Regions from separate parts of the Rhodoglobus sp. G.S.4 genome, predicted to be linked through region 2. Evidence: riboswitches for the same ligand, from Rfam matches in the RefSeq annotation. Region 2 holds a riboswitch; the other holds the start of a gene.
What was found. Region 2 has a riboswitch for glycine ahead of AC061P_RS04670 (L-serine ammonia-lyase). Riboswitches for the same ligand answer to the same signal wherever they lie in the genome.

Region 1 (3,408 bases), 180 kb from region 2:
GTCTGCTCGGGGAACTCAACAAACACCGTTGCGTCGCGCACGATTGACGCTTCGAGCTCCGTCTTACCTGGGCAGTCGCCGCCGATTGCATTGAGGTGCATGCCCGGCTCGATCATGTCGGAGGTGAGAATTGTGGCATTCGCTTTGTCTGCCGTGCAGGTGGTGACGATGTCGGCGCCAGAAACGGCATCCGCTGCAGAGGTCGCGCGCACAATCTGGAAGCCGAGTGGTTCAAGGTTGCGGATGAACTTGTCGAGGGCAGCGGGATCGGTGTCCCAAATGCGCAACTCGGTGATACCAAAGGCTGCGCGGAATCCGAGTGCTTGGAATTCTGACTGGGTACCGGTGCCGATGAGGGCGAGCACTTGTGCGTCAGGGCGAGCAAGGGCGCGAGCGGCGAGTACCGATGTTGCCGCGGTACGCAACGCTGTGAGCAGCGTCATCTCTGAGAAGAATGTGGGATAACCGTTGTCAACTCGCGCGAGCATGCCGAGAGCGGTGACGGTCTGGAAGCCGTTTCCTGGGTTTGAGGGGTGGCCGTTAACGTACTTAAAGGCGTACGTTTCGCCGTCGCTTGTTGGCATGAGCTCGATAACGCCCTCTGCCGAATGAGCGGCAACGCGAGCGGACTTGTCGAACTGAGGCCACTTGGCATAATCCTGCTCAAGGTAGCTGACGATGCCCATAATGATTGGCTCGATTCCGGTGTCGGCAATCCAGCGCCCCATGTTGTTGACGTCTACATAGTGGACCATGTCACTCCCTTCGTTTCGGTGTTACTGGTTCCCACGTTACGAATATGCACTATGCACACACAACAACCATTAGACGCGATTAGTTCACAACAACTGAGCAAAATTGAGAGCGCTATTGTACAATTTGCTCATGCCTCAATTGGATGATCTCGACCGACGTCTTCTCGCCGCCCTCAGGGCCGACGCGAGAGAGTCAATAGCGAGCCTGTCACGCCGACTTGGCGTCACGAGGGCAACCGTCACTAGTCGTATTGACCGCCTCGTTAGTGGTGGAACGGTACTCGGATTCTCGGTTCGCATTCGCGAAGACCGGGACCCGTCGACTATTCGAGCAATATCGTTCATCGAGGTCGAGGGGCGGTCGACGGATGCCGTGATTCGCAAGCTGCGCGGAGTTCCCGAGATTCACGAACTCCACACCACAAATGGCGCCTGGGATCTCGTCGCTGACATCCGCACCGACAGCCTGAGTAACTTCGACAGAGTGCTGGCGAGCATGCGCAACGTTGACGGCGTCGTCAACAGTGAGACGAGTTTGCTGCTCAGCTCAGCGCTGCTCTAACCCTTTTTGGCAGTGACAGAGGCGCGAGCATCCGCCCAGCATTGCTATGCTGAGCTAACAACTGAACATCGGGCCGCAACACGATGCGGGAGAGCCGGGCACACGGCGTTGGTCATCTTTCTGACTAGACGCCAGCACGGCACCGAAGGAGCAAGCCTCCCCGCCAATCTCTCAGGTTCATGTACCGCATCGCACTGGCCACTCTGGAAAGAGAACCTCGCATCACCATGAGGTTCCGCCGACGGTGAAAGCGCACTAGTTTGAAGGTGCGTGAAGCTCTCAGGCTCATCACAGAGGGGGAGTTCTATTCACTAGCCACGCGCCGGGAGAACTCCGTGACCGATGTATCAAATTCCGCAGCATCACCAGCTGAATCTTCACCTACTGTCGTGAGGTATTCGCCGCTGCACAGCATTCATGAGCAGTTGGGCGCCACCTTCACCGACTTCGCCGGGTGGATGATGCCGGTGCGATACAGCTCAGACCTTGCCGAACACCATGCGGTGCGCACGGCAGCCGGCATTTTTGACATCTCTCACATGGCCGAAATTCATGTGCGTGGTGCCGATGCTGGTGCTTTTCTCGACTTCGCGCTCGCTGGCAAGCTTTCCGGCATCGCCTTGGCGCAGGCAAAGTACAGTCTGCTGCTCAACGAGGCCGGCGGAATCATTGATGACCTCGTCACTTATCGTCTCGGTGATGATCACTTCTTGGTTGTCGCAAACGCGGGGAACCGTTTTGCCGCAGCGGTGGCACTTTCCGAGCGTAGTGCGGGCTTTGATGTTGCCGTCACCGACGAGAGTGACGATTACGCGCTCATCGCTGTGCAGGGCCCGGTTTCGCGGGCGATTCTCGAAGCGACTGCCGGTCTCACCGACTTCGCTACGCCGCTTGACGAACTCAAGTACTACCGCGAGACGGCCGCAACGTTTGCCGGTACCGACCTCATCATTGGTCGCACCGGTTACACCGGCGAAGACGGTTTCGAACTCTACATTCAGGTGGATGCCGCAGCCGACCTCTGGGCAGCACTCACGGTCGCTGGCGAACCTCTCGGTCTCGTGCCCGCCGGCCTTGCGTGCCGAGACACTCTGCGCCTCGAAGCGGGCATGCCGCTGTACGGTCACGAGTTGAACCTCAGCACCTTCCCGGTCCAGGCCGGTCTTGGTCGTGTTGTTGCGCTCAGCAAGGATGGCGATTTTGTTGGCCGCACTGCAATCGAAGCAGGACCGGATGCCGGTGCTCGCGTTCTCGTCGGACTCACCGCCGAGGGCCGTCGTGCCGGTCGCGCCGACTATCTCATCTTCCACGGCGACACCGAGGTCGGAATCATTACCTCCGGTGCACTTTCGCCGACTCTGGGTCACCCGATCGCTATGGCCTACGTCGATCCCGACGTGAGCGAGATCGGCACCGAGCTTCACATTGATGTGCGGGGCAGTCGCACTGCTGCATCCGTTGTTTCCCTACCCTTCTATAAGAGAGAGGCCTGATCATGGCTGAGAAGAGCGAATTGCAGTACACCGCCGAGCACGAATGGGTGCTCGTTGATGGAAACGTTGCGACCATCGGCATCACCGATTTTGCCGCGGGCAAGCTCGGTGACATCGTCTTCGTCGACCTCCCCAAGGTGGGCGCCACCGTCGCTGAAGGCAAAATTGTCGGCGAAATTGAGTCAACGAAGTCGGTAGGTGAACTCTTCGCTCCCGTTACGGGAACCGTCGTTGAAGCCAACGACGCCGTCTCCGACAGCCCAGAACTCGTCAACAGCGACCCTTTCGGCGAAGGCTGGCTGGTCAAGATCGAATTCACCGAACTTCCGTCGATGCTCAGCCTCGACGAATACACCGCACTGACAGGCGAATAATGCCCAACCCTTACATCAGCGGCACTTTCGCCGACCGTCACATCGGCACGGATGCTGCCGCTCAGGCGAGCATGCTTGCCGCCGTCGGCTACGACAGCCTCGAAGCCCTCGTCGATGCCGCAGTTCCGCCAGCGATCCACCAGACCCCGGTCGTCAATTCCACGATCCCTACTCCGGCTTCGGAGCGGGAAGCGCTCGCCGAACTGCGTGCCCTCGGCAACGCG
Region 2 (3,408 bases):
TCGGGGCATGAGTTCATCTCTGACGAGCCTGCACCGCTCAGCGAAAACCACGGACCGAGTCCCTACGATTTGATTCTTGCCGGTCTCGGAAGCTGCACGTCGATCACCATCCGCATGTACGCCGATCGCAAGAAGATGCCCTTGACGGGGGTGAGCGTGCGCTTGACTCGCGAGCGACTGGATGCCGCGACCTGCGAGCATTGCACGGCCACCGAGGGAACCGTCGAGCACATTACGCGCGAGCTCACTCTTGACGGCGATCTCAGCGACGAGCAACGTCAGGCGCTTCTCGTGATTGCCGATAAGTGTCCGGTGCATCGCACCTTGGAGGGCGAGATTTCAATCACAACCAGCGTTACCGCGGCGACAGGGTAGCGACCACCTATCGACATCGCCTAGAACTCTCAGCAGTCTCGCTATAGAGTTATTAGGCAACCCTTATTTTAAGATGAAATGAGCCGGCCCTCGCGCCAACCGCCTATGACCATTGAACGCGATTCCGCCAAGCACCCCCTAATCATCCGCCGGGTCACTGTTAGCGCGGTGAGCCACCCCACGCCGACCATCGCTCGCATCACCCTGAGCGGTGACGAACTCGACGGGTTCGTGGCCAGCGGACCTGCCGACCACGTCAAAATCTTCTTTCCTGACCCCTCGACTGGAGAGCTTTCCGCTCCCGTCATGACCGAGTCTGGCATCAGCAAGCCCCAGGGCGGTGTCGTGATTTCCCGCGATTACACGCCTCTCGGTTTCCGCAGCTCAGAGGGTCAGCACGAGCTTGATATTGATTTTGTTGTTCACGGCGATGAAGGTCCCGCTTCCGCTTGGGCCGGCCACGCCCGCATCGGGGATCCTCTCGTGATCGCTGGACCCCGTGGGTCAAAGTTGCTCCCCCGTGGCGCAACGCACGTAATCCTTATCGCTGACGAAACCGCTCTGCCAACCAGCTCGCGGTGGATCGATATGCTTCCCACTTCGGTGCACGTCACTGCGTTGTTTGATGTTGCCGATGAGACCGTCGAGAGCTATTTCAGCCCCGAACAGAAAGCACGCATGTCTGCTGAGTGGTTCTACCGCCGCGACGGGCTCGGCCAACTCGACGCTGCGCTCCGGGCACTCGGAGAGATTGGCGAATCGACCTACATTTTCCTCGCTGGCGAAGCCACAACGCTTGTCCCTTTGCGCCGCTACCTACGCCGAGAACTGGGTCTGCCCAAACAGCAGGTTTCAGCAGATGGCTACTGGCGTCGAGGAGTCACGAATGCTGACCACCATGAACCGCTCGATCCCACCGATCCGGAAGACTAAAAGAGGCACGCACTCGCGCTGCGCATCCTGACTGCTTGCTCAATTGCGCCTCAGCATCCGCCAGATAGCCGGTCGTCGTTCTCGACCGAAGTGTATGCTGATGGCACAAGTGAACAGCCGTCATACCGCTGCGGGAGAGCCCTTCCGATCGTTGGTTGGCGCCGTAGGAGCAAACCCTCTCCGGGAATCTCTCAGGCACCAGTACCGCAGTGGCTAGGCAACTCTGAAAAGTAGTCGGCCCTGTCCGACTCGCCGACGGGGCAACGTAACGCCACAAGCGTGCGGAAACTCTCAGGCCCGATACAGAGCGGAGAGGACTCAACGACGCCCGCACGAAGATGTGTGGTGAAGAAATGGAGTCACCGTGCCAATTCGCAATCTGACGCCCCGAACCGAAGTACCGACACCCTCGCTCGAAGAGGTGCCCCTCAGCAGCTTCGACCTGTTCACGGTCGGCATTGGCCCATCTAGCTCCCACACCGTCGGCCCCATGCGTGCTGCCGCATCATTCGCTGCCGACCTTGCCGAACACGGGATGCTCGACGCTGTCACGTCGCTCCAGGTCCGGCTCTATGGTTCTCTCGCCGCTACCGGTGCTGGTCACGGCACGATGAGCGCTGTGCTCATCGGGTTGGAGGGCAAACTACCCGACCAGGTTCTTCCAGCAGAGATGGAAAAGATTCTCGAACGAATTGAGAGTACGGGCGTCCTGCAGCTTGCGGAGACACACGAAGTTCCGTTCACGGAGGGCGCGATCGCACTCCACCCGCTCACAGTTCTCGACGGACATCCGAACGGTATGCGATTTGCCGCATACGACAAAGATGACATCGCAGTCCTTGAAGCGACCTACTTCTCCATTGGTGGCGGCTTCATCTACCGGGAGGGTGACAACCGCGACGGCAGCTCGTCCACCGGCCCCGCAGCGGTTGCTGATCCCCTACCCTTCCGTACTGCGGCCCAGCTCTTGGCTCACTGCCGGGCTGAGGGCCTGAGCTTCAGCGGCGTGATGCTTCGAAATGAACTCGCGCGCCGCAGTTACGACGAAGTCGCTGCAGGACTCCTTCACATTCGTGACGTCATGGATGAGTGTAAGAACAATAGCCTTGAGCGCACCGGCAACCTTCCCGGCACTCTGAATGTGCGTCGACGGGCACCCGACTGGCACGCTCGTCTCCGCCGCGAAGACCCCGACCGTGACCCCGCTTTCTGGCAAGAGTGGGTCAACTTGGTCGCTCTCGCCGTCAACGAAGAAAACGCTTCTGGTGGTCGCGTCGTCACGGCACCAACAAACGGCGCAGCAGGCATCATCCCCGCGGTGCTGTTTTATGCCACTCACTATGCTCCCGGCATGAGAGACGCTGACCAGGCAACAAAGGATGATGCGACAGTGCGCTTCCTGCTCGCCAGCGCCGCCGTTGGGGTGCTCTATAAGCGCATGGCATCGATCTCGGGTGCTGAAGTTGGATGTCAGGGTGAAGTTGGTTCCGCATCATCAATGGCCGCGGCGGGACTAGCCGAGATCTTGGGCGGAACACCAGAACAGGTAGAAAACGCCGCCGAAATCGCGATGGAACACAATCTTGGTCTGACCTGTGACCCGATCGGTGGTCTTGTACAGATCCCCTGCATCGAGCGAAATGCTATTGCGGCGGCCAAGGCAATCAACGCCGCAAAAATGGCACTGTGGGGCGACGGCACGCATCGGGTTTCACTCGATGAGGTCATTATTACGATGGCTGAAACGGGCAAGGACATGAGTTCTCGCTACAAAGAGACTTCCATGGGCGGTCTCGCTGTCAATGTTGTGGAGTGCTAACGCGCGGCACGCACATAGCGAAGTAGTAGTGCGCCGTCATCGCCACCGAGTGCTTGCGCCAGTGCCATCTCTTGCGGGGCTGCATCGGCAGCGTCCACAATGCGGCGGGCAGAACCGCCTTCGATGCGCGGGCTAATAGTCAGACAGAGTTCGTCGACCACGCCTTGAGCGATCATCGTCGCAAATAGTGTTGGCCCGCCCTCACTATGCAATTGGGGGTAGCCGCGATCGGCAAGGAGATGCTTCAACTCGACAGTATCGACCTCGGTGTCGCCGGCAAC

Region 1: another riboswitch for glycine. It lies ahead of gcvT (glycine cleavage system aminomethyltransferase GcvT); the one in region 2 lies ahead of AC061P_RS04670 (L-serine ammonia-lyase).

The regions. Positions count from the first base shown of each region.
Region 1 is NZ_CM152748.1:779,913-783,320, forward strand. Features, by position in the region: gene AC061P_RS03845 (ornithine cyclodeaminase) at 1-755, opposite strand, end outside; gene AC061P_RS03850 (Lrp/AsnC family transcriptional regulator) at 886-1,317, shown strand; glycine riboswitch at 1,394-1,514, shown strand; glycine riboswitch at 1,516-1,618, shown strand; gene gcvT (glycine cleavage system aminomethyltransferase GcvT) at 1,653-2,810, shown strand; gene gcvH (glycine cleavage system protein GcvH) at 2,813-3,184, shown strand; gene gcvP (aminomethyl-transferring glycine dehydrogenase) at 3,184-3,408, shown strand, end outside.
Region 2 is NZ_CM152748.1:959,446-962,853, reverse strand. Features, by position in the region: gene AC061P_RS04680 (bifunctional alpha/beta hydrolase/OsmC family protein) at 1-375, shown strand, start outside; gene AC061P_RS04675 (siderophore-interacting protein) at 481-1,308, shown strand; glycine riboswitch at 1,430-1,525, shown strand; gene AC061P_RS04670 (L-serine ammonia-lyase) at 1,673-3,127, shown strand; gene AC061P_RS04665 (pyrimidine reductase family protein) at 3,124-3,408, opposite strand, start outside.